One region of the Peribacillus sp. JNUCC41 genome, then DNA from elsewhere that is predicted to be linked to it. Evidence: riboswitches for the same ligand, from Rfam matches in the RefSeq annotation. Region 1 holds a riboswitch; the other holds the start of a gene.
What was found. Region 1 has a riboswitch for S-adenosylmethionine ahead of JNUCC41_RS06340 (5-methyltetrahydropteroyltriglutamate--homocysteine S-methyltransferase). Riboswitches for the same ligand answer to the same signal wherever they lie in the genome.
Positions count from the first base shown of each region.

Region 2: linked by a shared signal. The riboswitch ahead of JNUCC41_RS20120 (Na+/H+ antiporter NhaC family protein) and the one ahead of JNUCC41_RS06340 (5-methyltetrahydropteroyltriglutamate--homocysteine S-methyltransferase) in region 1 are both predicted to bind S-adenosylmethionine.

Region 1 covers NZ_CP062163.1:1,264,879-1,272,812, reverse strand. The annotation lists gene JNUCC41_RS06360 (M4 family metallopeptidase) at 1-54, opposite strand, end outside; gene JNUCC41_RS06355 (amino acid permease) at 496-1,980, shown strand; gene JNUCC41_RS06350 (CaiB/BaiF CoA transferase family protein) at 2,224-3,324, shown strand; gene JNUCC41_RS06345 (hypothetical protein) at 3,569-4,093, shown strand; gene JNUCC41_RS06340 (5-methyltetrahydropteroyltriglutamate--homocysteine S-methyltransferase) at 4,241-5,344, opposite strand; SAM riboswitch class I at 5,427-5,528, opposite strand; gene JNUCC41_RS06335 (hypothetical protein) at 5,695-6,123, shown strand; gene JNUCC41_RS06330 (glycerol-3-phosphate responsive antiterminator) at 6,288-6,830, shown strand; gene JNUCC41_RS06325 (MIP/aquaporin family protein) at 7,055-7,879, shown strand; gene glpK (glycerol kinase GlpK) at 7,901-7,934, shown strand, end outside.
Region 2 covers NZ_CP062163.1:4,138,009-4,145,942, reverse strand. The annotation lists gene JNUCC41_RS20135 (LysR family transcriptional regulator) at 1-612, opposite strand, end outside; gene JNUCC41_RS20130 (chromate transporter) at 872-1,495, shown strand; gene JNUCC41_RS20125 (chromate transporter) at 1,543-2,088, shown strand; gene JNUCC41_RS20120 (Na+/H+ antiporter NhaC family protein) at 2,316-3,626, opposite strand; SAM riboswitch class I at 3,816-3,923, opposite strand; gene JNUCC41_RS20115 (SOS response-associated peptidase) at 4,184-4,855, opposite strand; gene JNUCC41_RS20110 (hypothetical protein) at 4,916-5,071, opposite strand; gene hutG (formimidoylglutamase) at 5,363-6,319, opposite strand; gene JNUCC41_RS20100 (LysR family transcriptional regulator) at 6,443-7,345, shown strand; gene ggt (gamma-glutamyltransferase) at 7,492-7,934, opposite strand, start outside.

The DNA.
Region 1 (7,934 bases):
AGAAAATAATAGACCGAGAGATAGTGCAGTTCCTAAAAATACCTTACCTTTCATAACACTCAACTCCTTCATGAGAATAACCTCATTTTTACACCGTTTCATAGTATTTACAAACGGAGAAAATTTGCAAAAAATATGACATTTAAAGGAATAAAATGGAGAAAAATGGTTTTTGGTAGAAATATTCTCTGAATATATTCTTATAGTAATATTTGGAATGTATGTAAATTGAACCAAATGAATAAAAGTGCAAAAAAACATGGCATAAAGTGCAAAAAAACGTGGCGTAAAGTGCAAAATATTTTGTCTATTAAGGGCGTTTTTTTTGTTTATTTGTTGAATATTGCGTTTTATAAATTTGGCATGAAAATTGCATATATTCAGAAAAGGAATTCGAATTGTAAATTAGATCTATTTGAAAGTCTATGAAATAGGAAAATTTATTAAATGGATTTCCCATATATGAAAGCGCTTATATAGAAAGGGATGAAAATTATGATACCAAAACAAGAACATGACATCGTTCAACATCCTCCCCAGCAAGAAGGACAAGAACTAAAACGCGGTTTAAAATCCCGCCATTTAACGATGATTTCCATTGGCGGGGCTATTGGCACCGGGCTGTTTCTTAGCAGCGGGGCAGCCATCCATACAGCTGGGCCAGGCGGCGCATTACTTGCATATGCCTTAGTTGGGGCAATGGTTTACTTTGTTATGACGAGCTTAGGGGAACTGGCAGCCTTTATGCCGACAAGCGGCTCATTCAGTACTTATGGAACGAAATTCGTCGATCCGGCATTTGGCTTTGCCTTGGGATGGACGTATTGGTTCAATTGGTCGATGACGATAGCGGCAGAGTTGGCAGCCTCGACAATGATCATGAAATTCTGGTTTCCGAATAGTCCATCATTGTTATGGAGTTCATCATTCTTGGTGCTCATTTTCCTTTTGAATTATTTATCCGTTAAAGGATATGGTGAAGGGGAATATTGGTTTTCCTTCATAAAGGTTACAGCCATCGTTATTTTTATAATCGTCGGGCTGCTAATGATCGTCGGCATTATGGGCGGCGAAGCAGTAGGTTTTAAAAACTTCACCGTCGATGACGCTCCTTTCCCGGGTGGGTTCATGGGTGTCTTCATCGTGTTCATAGCGGCTGGCTTTTCTTTTCAAGGTACCGAAATTGTTGGTGTGGCTGCCGGGGAAAGTGAAGATCCTGCACGGAATATACCGAAGGCCATTAAGAGTGTCTTCTGGAGAATCTTGCTTTTTTACGTATTTGCAATATTTGTTATAGGGCTGCTTATCCCTTATACGAACTCAAGTTTACAAGGTGATAACGTCATGGTAAGCCCATTCACGCTCATTTTTGAAAAGGCTGGAGTGGCCTTTGCCGCTTCGCTTATGAATGCCGTCATTTTAACCGCGGTATTATCTGCAGGTAACTCAAGCCTATATGCATCAACGCGTATGTTATACTCAATGGCAAAAGATGGACAAGCACCGCGCATTTTTGCAAAACTTAATAAACGCGGAGTACCGGTTGCAGGCATGATTTTGACATGTTCCATCGGCATGCTGGCCTTTTTAGCCTCCATTTTCGGGGATGGTAAAGTGTATATTTGGTTAATGAATGCCATTGGAATTACAGGATTTATCTTTTGGCTCGGCATTTCCATCAGCCATTACCGTTTCCGGAAAGCGTTCATCGCTCAAGGCCATTCATTGGAGAAGCTGCCATATAAGGCATTATGGTTTCCGATTGGACCGATCTTTGCCATTTTAATTGGCATGATCGTCATCCTGTCCCAAAATATCCAAGCATTTTTCTCAGACCAAATCGATTGGGGCAGTGTTATAGCTGCATACCTGGGAATCCCGCTTTTCCTTGGACTATGGTTTGGCTATAAACTGGTAAGAAAAACTAAATTCGTTAAAATTGATGAAGTAGAATTTGATTTTGACAAAAAATATGAATGAACAAGCTTAAAGTAAAATCAGCCGGACAATGTAGTTTTAAATTGTCCGGCTTTTACTTGTTTTCTATAGGCTCATTAACAACAGCCAGGAAGCTGATTCCTGGCTGTTTATTTTTTTGAATGGAAATTTATACAAAAATGACAGGCGGTGTTATATGATAATCGTAAACTCTGCATAATTGCATGTACAGAACGACGGGGAAAGCTTTTACTAATTCCAATGGAAAGGGAAGGTGTACGGCTGATGACATTATTGACTCATTTAAAAGTATTGGACTTTTCAACGTTACTGCCAGGCCCATTTGCCACTTTGATGCTAGCGGATTTAGGAGCGGATGTTTTGAAGGTGGAGAGGCCGGGAACAACGGATTCATGGGGTGTGAACCAATATCTTAACAGATCGAAAAAGTCGATCACACTTGATTTGAAACAATCTGAGTCCATTGAATCCGTAAAAAATCTAGTGAAGGAATACGATATCGTCATTGAACAGTTCCGTCCAGGTGTCATGGAACGCCTAGGGCTGGGATATGAGGCATTAAAATGGATCAATCCGAAGCTGATTTACTGTTCCATCACGGGCTTCGGCCAGACCGGTCCCTATAAAGACCGACCGGGGCATGATATCAATTATATTTCGATTGCGGGATTATCTGGCTATTCCGGTACAAAAAAGGATGGCCCGGCAAAAAACGGAACCCAAATAGCAGATCTTGCCGGAGGATCTCTGCATGCTGTTATCGGTATATTATCTGCAGTCATTCACCGGGAAAGAACGGGATTCGGCCAAGCCATCGACATCAGCATGACCGACTGCAGTTTTGCGTTGAATGCCATCTCCGCACCCCTGAATTTACAGGGGGGCCTCGAGCTTGAACCAGAAAAACTGATGTTGAACGGAGGATCCTTTTATGACTTTTACGAAACGAAGGATGGACGCTATTTTTCGGTAGGAAGCCTAGAGCCCCCTTTTCGAAAAGCATTATGTGAAGCGATCGGTGCACCCGAATTGTATGACTTGAGCACTAAAAGTGATGAAGAAAGCGGAATCAGGTTTAAAACGGCCGTCCGACTGGCTTTCCTTGAACGGGATTTTCATGAATGGCAGGAAATATTCGCTGATTTCGAAGCCTGCGCAGAACCAGTTCTGACCTTCACTGAAGCGGCCGAACACCCCCAATTGATGGAGAGGGGAATGATCGTCGAGGTACCGGACGGAAAAGGAAATGTCCAGAAGCAAATCGCATGCCCGATCAAAACATCGGTTTTCACCCCTGAATATAAACATGCAGGCTTGAGGCCAGGACAAAACAACGAAGAAATTCTTCACACCCCCAATCGATAAATGAAGATGTTAAGGCTATCACTTTTCCGAGTTTTTTCGGAAGGAGGTAGCCTGTTTCTTTGAATTAAGCTGGAGTCAGGCCTAAAAACCTGGAAACAGCCCGGATTAAGCAGAAGGAGAACAATAGCACTTGTGGTAAGCGATATATCACTACTGTGAAAATTTACTAGTTATAACGAATGTGGGCAGGGTATCAGAGTAGCATCTGATAAGAAATTGCTCAGGTAAGGAGGGTTGCATAAACATGTTTGGTCTCTCTGATATCATTAAATTTCTATTTTCCTTTTTTTTGATCATGCCGATCGTTACGCTGATACATTTGAGCGGGCATATTTTTTTTGTCACGATCTTTGGGGGATCAGAAAAGAAAATCTTGATCGGTTGTGGCAATAAACTGTTCGCCTTTCGGAACATAGAGGTGAGGAAATATTATTTTTGGAATGGGACTTGCGAGTTCAAGGGACTGAAACATGATAATCGATTGACGAATACGCTGATCTATTTAGGAGGGGCTATCTTTAATTTAGTCAGCATGCTGATCATCTATAGCTTAGTGTATCAGGATATCCTGGACAGCTCGGTGATCTGGTATCAATTCATCTATTTTTCTTTCTATGTTATGTTCTTCTCGTTGTTTCCGATGTATTTCTCGGACGGGTCGCCTAGTGATGGGAAGGCCGCGGAATTGGCCTTGAGGAACAAGCTGGAAGATAGGGTGACGGATGATATATTTGTGAAGAAAATGGATGATGATGAAAGCTGCAAGTAAAAAAGGGACGTGCTGGTGGCCGTTCTTTTTTGTTTGCTCTCGGATTTAGGGATGGATGTCTTTTACGCTTTTATTATAAACCTAATCGGCACGCTTATATTGATGCCGATTAGGTTGTTCGAACGGATTAAAGTCTCCGCAAAAAAATCATTTCCAAACTTCTTTTGCTACATCAACGACGAACTTCAGCTTTTCCCATTGTTGTTCTTCGGTCAGCTTGTTGCCGTGATGGGTGGAGGCGAACCCGCATTGCGGACTTAAGCATAATTGTTCGAGAGGAACGAAGTGCGAGGCTTCTTCAATGCGTGCCTTAACAGCTTCCTTGTCTTCGATTTCTCCATTTTTTGAAGTAACGACACCCAGTACGACCCGTGCACCGCCATTTTGAATGTATTCTAATGGTTTGAAATCCCCTGAGCGTTGATCATCATATTCCAAGAAAAATCCATCCACTGTTTCTTTTGCCAATAAAGTTGGGGCGATACGGGCATAGCTTCCTTCAAACGCCCAAGTCGACTGGTAGTTCCCACGACATAGGTGTGTAGTGACGACAAGGTCTTCTGGTTTGCCTTCCAATGCGCCATTAATTACGCGAAGTGCAAGATCGATTAACTGTTCCCTCGTATATTTTCCATCTTTGAACTGGAAATCCGGAGCTGAAAGTCTGGCAATATATACATCATCCAATTGAAGATAACGCACACCTGCATCATAAAAGGCTTTCAAAGCATGCTGATATGCTTTAATGATATCATTTGCATAGTCTTCAATATCAGGGTAGATGTCTTCATTATGAATGCCTACAGCAAATAATTGATTCGGACTGGGAATGGTTTGCTTGGCAACTGCGCGTCCGTTCACGATTTTGTTCAATTCAATGAAGTCACCAATGAAAGGATGTTCAGGATTGAATGAAACCTTCCCGGTATTGCGAACGTTATATCTTTCTGTTTCCACACCATCGAACGTGAGCCCTTTTTCAGTCACATATCCCTCGATTCCATTTAAATGTTCGAGGAAGTCAAAGTGCCACCATGTTCGTCTGAACTCACCGTCCGTCACGGCCTCCAATCCAACTTCAATTTGTTTTTCGACAATCCGATTGATTTCTTCGGTTTCAACTTCACGAAGCCGCTCTGCTGAAATGGTACCTTCCTTAAATTGCTTTCTGGCAATATGTAAACGTTCTGGTCTTAATAAACTTCCGACGTGATCGGCCCTGAATGGTGCTTTCGTTAATGTGATGGACATGTTGCATTCCTTCTTTCCTTTTAAAAATAAAACACCTCTTCTTAAAAATAAGAAGAGGTGTTGGCAACCAAGCTATATACTCTTCTTATCTTCAAGTTTTTACACTTCTGGAATTAGCACAGTACATGATCAGTCTGTTGCTGAGGTATCAAAGGGCCAGTCCCTCCACCTCTCTGGATAAGAGTTGTCTATTAAATTAATTATGACTATACAGGTAGTTTTTATAAAGGTCAAGGGTTGAAGGTGGAAGATTTTGAATATACCGATTATTGTTCTGTGTTACTACATCAGGGAACCCGGCATATGCTATAACCGAAGATTCATATGAGCGGCAGGAGGGGAATGCAAGGATGAATACATTCAGTCCATTCAAAAATGGCATAACGATAACTTTAACTGAAGCCATGATAGAGAAAATCATAAGAAGTAAATCAGATGGTCAGGATATTAATATCGAAATTACGCCAAAACATATCGTGCTTTCCGGAACGACGGAAGTGAAAAAAATGATGTTTAAGAAAAACGTAGCTTTCCGGATTACATTAAAACCGGTATCTGTGGAAAAAAGAACGATTTTATTTGAATTAGTGGAAATGGAACCAATTGACAGGAAATTCATCAACCAAAGGATATTTAACAGACCGCCATTTTTTGAATTTGAAAAAAGAACGATCAAAATGAATGTTAACGCCTGGAAAATCGTGAGGAAAATTCCCGTTGGCACAATTAAATCGTATGAACTCGTCGAAGGTGCATTGAAAATGAAACTTACTTTATGATCGAGTTTACATACATCCTTAGCCGAAAACTATAAAGGGAGTGCCAGGTATGATAGTGTTATGGTGATATGGGTCATGAAAAAATGTGTTTGATAAATCAAGCTCTTTAAAATATACTAAATGACTTGAAGTTTTGAGTTTTTCTGGGAATGAGGAGGATAATGATGGATCAGAAGATTTTGCCTGCTTCAGCAAGCATGAAGGATTTCGAAAGATTTTTAGAAAGTTCCTATGAAATAGGTGTGTTTCTTGATTTGCATATATCACAATTGAAAAACGTAAGTATGATGGCAAAGCAGCATAATAAGAAAATGATATACCATGTCGATTTGATCCATGGCATAAGAAGTGATGAGTACGCGACAGAATTCATTTGTCAGGAATATAATCCATATGGGCTGATTTCGACTAAATCAAACGTTATATTGAAGGCGAAGCAAAAGGGGGTCATTGCCATCCAACGAATCTTTTTAATAGATTCACATGCACTTGAGAAAAGTTATAAGCTGGTGCAGAAAACCAAGCCGGATTATATCGAAGTATTGCCGGGCGCCATGCCATGGATGATAAAAGAAGTGAAGGAACGGTTGCAGACACCGATTTTTGCAGGCGGCCTCATACGTACTTCGGATGAAGTCCTGAACGCCCTTGATGCTGGAGCGTCATCAATTACCACTTCCAAAACTGAATTATGGGATATCGTTTAATAGGGGAAATTAAAAAAAACACAGAAAAATAGATTAATTCTTTACAAAATATTGACAGCGTTTTCATAACCTAGTATATTTTACTGTACAAGTTAATATATGTGACGGAGACTAGGAGATTCACAACAGATCTATTCATAATTTATTTTATGAAGATAGTTCTGCTGTGGATCTCCTTTATTTGTTGGCATGGTTTAAAAATTTATCAGGGGAGGGGTTTATTCATGACTCCATTTTGGGGAGAAGTGTTAGGTACGATGATATTAGTTTTATTCGGAGCAGGCATTGGGGCTGGTTCATCCTTAAAGGGATCCTATGCAAAAGATGCCGGCTGGATCGTTATCACGATTGCGTGGGGATTGGCTGTTACCATGGGTGTTTTTGCAGTGGGCTCCATAAGCGGGGCGCACTTAAACCCGGCAGTCACAGTGGGGTTTGCCATTATTGGGGAATTTCCTTGGAGTGATGTGCCCGGTTACATCGTTGCCCAAATGATTGGCGCAATCCTTGGAGCAACTCTAGTATTCCTGCACTATTTGCCACACTGGAAAGCTACGGATGATCCAGGAGCGAAGCTTGGTGTGTTCGCGACATCACCTGCAATCCCCCACACATTTTCAAATCTATTAAGTGAGATGATTGGAACTTTCATCCTTATTCTTGGTTTATTATTTATAGGTGCCAATCATTTTACAGAGGGTCTAAACCCATTCGCAGTCGGGTTATTGATTGTCGTGATCGGGATGTCACTTGGGGGAACAACAGGATACGCAATTAACCCGGCCCGCGATCTGGGGCCGCGCATCGCTCACTTTTTGCTGCCGATACCGGGCAAGGGCAATTCGAATTGGGGCTATTCATGGATTCCGGTCGTTGGCCCGATTATTGGGGGTTCACTTGGTGCCGTTTGTTATAAAGCGTTCTTTATGGGAGAAATAACAGCAGGATTTTGGTCTGTTTTGGGTGCAAGCCTGGTACTATTGATATTAGCCTATGCATTTGGTAAAAAACAGTCACATGAAATGGAAAGCAGAAATATTGCCAGTTAATTAAAAGGAGGGGCATACACAATGGAAAAATACATTTTATCATTAGATCAAGGAA
Region 2 (7,934 bases), 2.6 Mb from region 1:
CACTATAAGCCGTGTTCCTGAAATGGATTCACGCCAAATCATTCTTTCATTCCCCAATTCCTCAAGCTGGATTTCTTTTCTGTCTTTCCAGGGGTGGTCGGATGGACATACCAATATCAATTCGTCCTCGGCGAACTTGTCTACAATAAAATCGCTGTTTTCCACAAGCCCTTCTACCAAGGCCAAATCAATGACATCGTTTGTAAGATCCTGCAGAACCCGGGGGGTATTTTTTATCGTTAATGTCACTTTTATTTCAGGCTGTTGTTTTTTGAATCTTCCAAGCAAGCTCGGCAACAAATACTCACCGATAGTCAAGGATGCCCCTACTATGAGGTTTGCATTGTACTTGCCAGTCGATTGCTGAATCACTTCTTTTGAATGGTTGAAGTCATTTACAATAGCTTTTGCAAAAGGGTATAACAACTTACCTGCCTCTGTAACTCTCAGCCTTCCTTCCTCACGGTCGAATAACAAAGTGTTATAATAATTTTCCAGTTGATGGATTTGTCTTGTTACAGCGGGTTGAGATAGGAAACTTAACCTCGCTGCCTGGCTTATGCTTCCTTCATCCACCACTAAACAAAACATTTTTAGATTTTCTAATTTCAAGAAAACGACCTCCATGTTTTTAGATAGTTCATTAAAATGATAGCATCATAAAGGTAAATGGTGAAATGAAAAAAGAATGCTGCTTCCCTGAATAAGTGAGGCTATTAAATTATTGGCCGCATTCTTTATAAAACGGATAAATCTTCTGGGTATAACCTTTTGTTATACCCGATGATTTTGTTGCAATTTACCCATTCCTTTTTCTTTGATATGTTAGTAATAAGATTTAAACTTAGCGGCAAAGGAAGTGACTGATGTAATGAAAGGACAATGGAAAACTCTATTCCATTTATTTTGGACCTTTTTTAAAATAGCACCTGTCACATTCGGAGGCGGGTTTGCGATGATCCCTTTAATCGAAAAAGAAGTGGTCGAAAAGAGGAAATGGATGAATAGCGAAGAAGTTACGGATGTTTTTGCGTTATCTCAGTCCGTACCGGGAGCTGTCGCTATTAACTCCGCCACCTTTATCGGCCATCGAATTGCCGGAATGAGGGGGGCAATGGCAGCCATGATCGGTGTTTCATTGCCTACCTTTTTAATTGTCCTGCTCCTAGGCATTTTGTATTTTTTCATTCAGGATAATTCGAAGATAGAATCCGCATTCATATCAATCAGAGCTTCCATAGTAGCGATCATCGCCTATGCGGCTATCAAGATAGGAAAAACGGCTGTTGTAGACAAATCAACTTTCTGTATTTTATTAGCAGGAATTCCAGTCCTCTTCTTTCTTCACCCTGTGATAGTTATAGTGGCAGGAGCTGTAGTGGGTATTGTGACAATCTCCATCAAGAGAAAATTAGGATACGATGTCAAGTTGGACAGAAAAGATAAGACAAAAGAAGAAAATGATTTCGAACCTTACATGGGTGCTGGCATATAGGTAAATCAAAAAGGGTCTAACTAATTTTCAAGAAAGCGTGTGATAGAATGATGGAATTGTGGGAGTTGTTTAGCACCTTCTTTATTATCGGCTTTGTATCGTTCGGAGGCGGATACGCCATGATTCCCGTAATAGAATCGGAAGTCTCACAGCATGGATGGCTGACGACGCAACAATTTACCGATATAATCGCAATTTCCGGGATGTCCCCAGGACCTGTCACAGCCAATAGTGCCATTCTCGTTGGCTATTCTACTGCTGGATTAGCAGGAGCCATATCATCCGCTCTCGGAATCTTGCTACCTGCTATAATATTCGTGACCGTTATAGCCACCTTCTTCAGCAAATTGAATCATTATCCAGTTATTCAATCCATGTTTTATGGATTAAGACCCATTGTCACTAGTCTAATCCTCTTTGCAGCAATCAGTTTATCACTTTCCAATCATATGATAGCCCCTAACTTTTCATGGCATACGATAAGCTTATTACTCGTATTTGGATTATCGTTATTTGCCCTGATGAAATTACGCTGGCACCCAGCTTATGTAATTATACTTTCTGGTTTAGTTGGTGTTGTCCTCTATTCATGACAAATGCCGCACGCAAAACCATTATCAATATGGACCGGAATGAGCAGTTATTTTAGTTATGAATAAAATGGTATACCATAAATAAAAGAAATACCAAACAGATGAATTGAAAACTGCCTTGATTACTTTTTGAACACTGATACTGACATGAATGCGAAGATTTCACCCATACAGAAAACACCCTGTATCCAATGATTCAGGGTGTTTTTTTCATTTTTGTCCTCTTTTTAAGAAGTCCGTTTCTTCGTTTCATCCGAGTGAAACCGTGGATAACCAATCAAGATGGCCACGACTCCACAAAGTCCAATTAGTATCGGGTAATATGAATACGGCAAGATGCTTATCGGAGAGATTTTTGCTACCCCTGCTGCAACAAGCAGTTGTGCCCCATATGGTATCAACCCTTGGATACAACAGGCAAAAACGTCAAGTATGCTCGCCGATTTACGCGGATCAATCCCATACCTTTCAGCGATGTTTTTGGCAAGTGGCCCAGCAATGATAATCGAAATCGTATTATTTGCCGTGGAAAGGTTCGTCAAGCCAACAAGCCCGGCAATACTGAATTCCGCCCCTTTTTTTGATTTGCTATTTCGGGTCACGAGCTGGAGTAGATAATCAATGCCACCATTATGTTTGATTACAGCAACCATACCTGCAATTAAAATGGCAAGGAAGGATATTTCATACATTCCCGCCATTCCTTCACCAACTTTTTGAATGACACCCAACGGTTGATAACTTCCATCAGCCAAGCCGATGATTCCGGCAAAGACGATTCCGCTGGAAAGCACCAGGAACACATTGACTCCTGCCAATGCAGTGATCAATACGCAAAGGTATGGAAGAATCTTCACCCAATTATAAGAATTTTGGATGATGTCGGCTTGTTCACCCATCGTTAATATTCCTAGGATAGCACATGTGATGATGGCTGCAGGTAAAACGATGAAAAAATTCACTTTAAACTTATCCTTCATTTTCGTTCCCTGTGTTCGAACTGCAGCGATTGTCGTATCTGAAATGAAGGATAGGTTATCCCCAAACATCGCACCACCAATAACGGCCGCCATTGAAAGGGCAAGCGAAATATCGGTTTGCTCGCTAATTCCGACCCCGATAGGTGCTAGGGCTACAATCGTTCCCATGCTCGTCCCCATAGATAGAGAAATAAAACAAGCGATAATGAATATCCCTACCATCAAAAGATTTTGCGGAAAAACGGCTAAGGCAAGATTCACCGTTGATTCAACCGCCCCCATGCCATTCGCAACTTCGGAAAAAGCGCCGGCTAAAAGGAAAATGATAACCATTAACATAATATTGGCGTCCCCTGCACCTTTACAGAAAATATCAACTTTTTGATTGAAACTTTCTTTCCGATTCATTGCCAATGCAGCTGCTGATGCAATAGAAATGGCTACAATCACCGGAAAAGAATAAAAATCTTTAGTGATGATTCCGGACCCTATAAATAAAATTAAAAATACGACAAATGGAATCAATGCCCATGGATTCCCTTTATTGTTTGCACTCATGATGTACACCTCTTTTTATTTTTCCCATGACATGTGTCATAGCCTTTATCCTTTTAACAGTTTTCGCAAATAACACCAACTTGAACTTGATTCTCCAGTCATGGAGCTATAGCTAAAAAACTGCCGGCATAAAAAAGACCCCTTCTATTTAACAACAAGAAGAGGTCTTTTAATTTATAAAAAACACCCTCCTTATCTTTCAGGCGAAAATCAGCCTGCTGGATTTGGCACAGCACTCCCATTAAGTCCGCTGCCGAGACATCTTCGGGCCAGTCCCTCCGTCTCTCTTGATAAGAAGATCAAATTTATATAATTTATCAAATATTACGATGCCTGCCAGAAAAGCACCAGGCTGGAAAGTTGCCGAAACCAATCTGAGTTTTTGAAAGAGACATCGAAGTCGTTTTGAAAAGCAAATATAAGAGTACAGCATTTTGTCTATTTTCGCAAGGTTTAGTTTTAAAGTATTTCCATGCACTTCTTAATGATTAATTAGGAATCTTGACATATGCAGTTAATCGGGACGGAATTAACATAAAAAGAGGTCTAATGACCTCTCAGCAAATTTGTTGTATTAGGTTAGGTGAATTTTTTTTAGTCGAGTTCACATCAGTCGATACCTCAAAAGCTTCCATTTGTTCCGAATCGAATGAATTTAAATACTGCTGCAGATATGCAGGATCATTAATGGATGGATTCAACCAATCTTTTTCATCTTCTGGTTTAAGGATGACAGGCATACGATCATGAATGCTGGTCATCAGCTCATTAGGAACGGTTGTTATAACGGAGCACGAGTAGATGCTGAGGCCTTCAGGAGATTTCCAGGATTCCCATATACCGGCCATTCCAAATGGAGCATGATTCTTCAGTTTTATTCGCATCGGTATTTTTCTTTCTGGTGTCTTCTTCCATTCATAAAATGAGTCAGCGATTATCAAGCATCTCTTCTTCTTATACGCATTCTTGAAGCTTGTTTTCTCTGCAATGGTTTCCGCTCTGGCATTGATCATTTTATAGCCCACTTTTTCGTCTTTTGCCCAGAAAGGAATGAGTCCCCACCGAAGATATCCAAGTCGATTCCTTGCCCCGTCATTAATGACGGATAGCACGGATTGGGAGGGAGCAATATTGTAGCTGAATTGGTATTCCTCATCAAATGATCCTTGAATATCAAACCGATCTTTTATTTCCTCAATATCAGTGAAAAGGGTGAAACGTCCACACATAATATCGCCTACCGTATTAAGATTTATTACAGTGTAACAAATGGAACAAACAGGCACAAATCAGCGTTCTAAAATCCTGATGTCGGTAAATGGCTGATTAAATAATTCGCTGGAAATCAAAAGGGTGCCAAGGACTTCTCTTTCATCTTCAGCTTTAATGATTTCCGACAAAATCAAGGTACTACCATTCCTTACCGTTACTTTATATTCATTCATGGAATCCCCCCTCATAAGGCTAGATGCTTGTTATTATAAACCAAAAGACCACAAGTATCAGTATTGAACTCTTGCAGATTCATGGGTTAATCTACTAATGAAGAGGCCGCATGTAGGTTCCTTTACACATTAAAGGGTTATTCGAACAAAGCCCGGGAGCATAAATCCTTGAATTGGCGGCATAAAAAAGACTGCCCATGAATGATTCATGGACAGTCAGGCGCTGTAAAAGGTTTTTCGCTTCAATACAGATAGTTGATTACGGAGATGGCATTTTAGTAAGACCATTCATTATTTAAAATGAAGTAAAACCTCATTTATTAAATGTGCTGCCAATGTAACGGTTTTATTATTTTCATCCAACGAAGGATTCACTTCCGCGATATCAAAGGAGAGAATCTTTTCATTCGATACGATATGCCTGATAATGGCACGGACCAATTTAGGATTCAGTCCAAAAGGCGATGGAGCACTTACCCCAGGTGCGTAGGCTGAATCAATAACGTCTGTACATAATGTAAGAATAATGTAGTCATGTCCCTTAGCGAATTCATTTATCCGCCGCTTAGTTTCATCCATTTCATTCAATGACAAATCTTCTTCCAATATGTAATCGATCTTACTTCTCTCGGCAGTTTCAAACAGTGCCTTCGTATTCCCCTGCTTCTGAATTCCGACACATAAATAACCACAATTTTTATCTTCGTCCAAAATTTGCTTAAACATCGTTCCTGATGAACTTTCTTTTTCATAAGGCCTCATATCAAAGTGAGCGTCAATATTAATGATTCCCAAGCTAGCTCTTGGTCCAATGGATTCCCTAATCCCAAGATAATGGCCATACAGGGTTTCGTGCCCTCCGCCAAGTATGATAGGAATCGCTCTACTCTCCAATATCCGGGTAACAGCCGAACCCAATTGGGATTGAGCGGCCTCCATCTCTGTACCTTCACATATTACATCACCAGCATCCACCAGCTCGGTTTGGGAAGGTAAATGACAGGGTAATTTCGCCAATGACTGCCTAATATGATCAGGCCCTTCTGCCGCACCAATCCTGCCTTTATTCCTTTTAACGCCTTCATCACATTTGAAGCCAATCAATCCAAAGGTCCTGGATGAATTGGAAGAGATGGCTAATTCCGAAATCGGTGCCAAACGTACTCTTTGGTGGTATCTGAAGCTGTCCATGTCAGATTGGGAATCAATTCTTCCATTCCAATAATTTAAAGTCGGATTTGTATACATAATTTCTCCTTTATTTAAAAAATTCCGAAATATCTTTTTTCAAAATTATAAATGAGATAATATATAATTACCAATACAAAATTTCAATATATCTATAGCTTAAAGCTATAGAAAGGAGAATATATGGATCTTCGTCAACTTCGATATTTCACTACAATTGTCCGGGAAAAGAATTTCTCAAAAGCAGCAAAAACGCTGCATATATCACAACCTTCCCTAAGTAATGCCATAATGAAATTAGAAAATGTAGTTGGTTTTCAGCTTTTGGAACGCAATACAAGAGGGCTTGAGCTCACGGAATCAGGGGGGATTTTCTATACGAGATCTGTTGATCTGTTAAGAAGATTCGATAATATGCAGGTGGAGCTTAAAGAAATGAAGGATGTCGGAAGCGGAACCGTATCAATAGGTTCCATAGAATCATTCAAATTTTGGTTCCCGAAGATCATCAGGAATTTTAAAATCAATTATCCTAAAATTCATATAAAAGTCAGGGAAATATTAGGGGAAGAGAAGGTTTTCGATTCGTTAAATCAGTATAATGTTCATTTCACCATCACGAACCAGCCCATCAACAATGAGGAAATTCTGTCCACACCCCTTTATAATGAAAGATTCATGCTTTTGATCCATAAAGATGACGATTTAAACGGAAAAGAGTCCATCACCTTCCAAGACATAGCAAAGAAAGAATTGATCATCAGTACAACTGGATTTCAAACAAGAGATGATATCTTAAAAGCATTTAAGGATGAAAATGCAATTCCCAATATCCTATACGAAATAGAAAGGCTTGAAACGGCTTGCAGTTTGGTGGAAGCAGGGATTGGGGTTACAATTTTACCGGAAAACTATATAAGATCCGCTGCAACAACCAATACTGCAATTCGCGCGATCGATTCAAATTATTTGGAAAGGACTGTTTACCTGGCTTATTTGAAAGATCGATATCTGTCTCCTGCGGTATGTAGGTTAATCGAGGACATACATAGCTTTTTTAAGAGTGATGTCAGGAACGGTGACTAAAAAAATCAAAGGTAATGACAAAAAAAACATTCCCCATATGCACATTGCACAGGGGGGATGTTTGATTTTATTGCTTTGGCCATTTCCCTCGATTTCCTTATAAACTGCTTGCTAGAGCAGTTTCAGTCTAAATTCGTCAGGGTAAATTAATTCGTGACACTGCCATCATCGTCTGGATCTCCAATATCCGCCGGATCTTTTTCCAATAGTGCCTCTTTGTCTTTTTCATTCCATTTTGTTTTATATCCTAATGATTGCGCAACCCTTAATACCGGTAGATACGATTTTTTATCTGGTTTGAATGTTTCCAAGTCCCCTGTTCCAATTGCACCCAAACCTAGTAACAATTTGTCTGATTGGATATAGGGTTTTTCATCTATCAGTTTCATTTGTTCAGCTGAATAAGGATAAACGGCTCCATTCACTTTTAAGGTAAACGGTCCCTTTTTTTCTTCTTTTATTTCTTTTGGCTTTTTCGATTTATAGGAAACATTATACACTCCTTGAACAGTTCCTTCTCTCGTATTATCGGCTCCCCCATACATTCTCCCCTTTTCATAATCATAAATAACAGCTTGCACATTTCCGA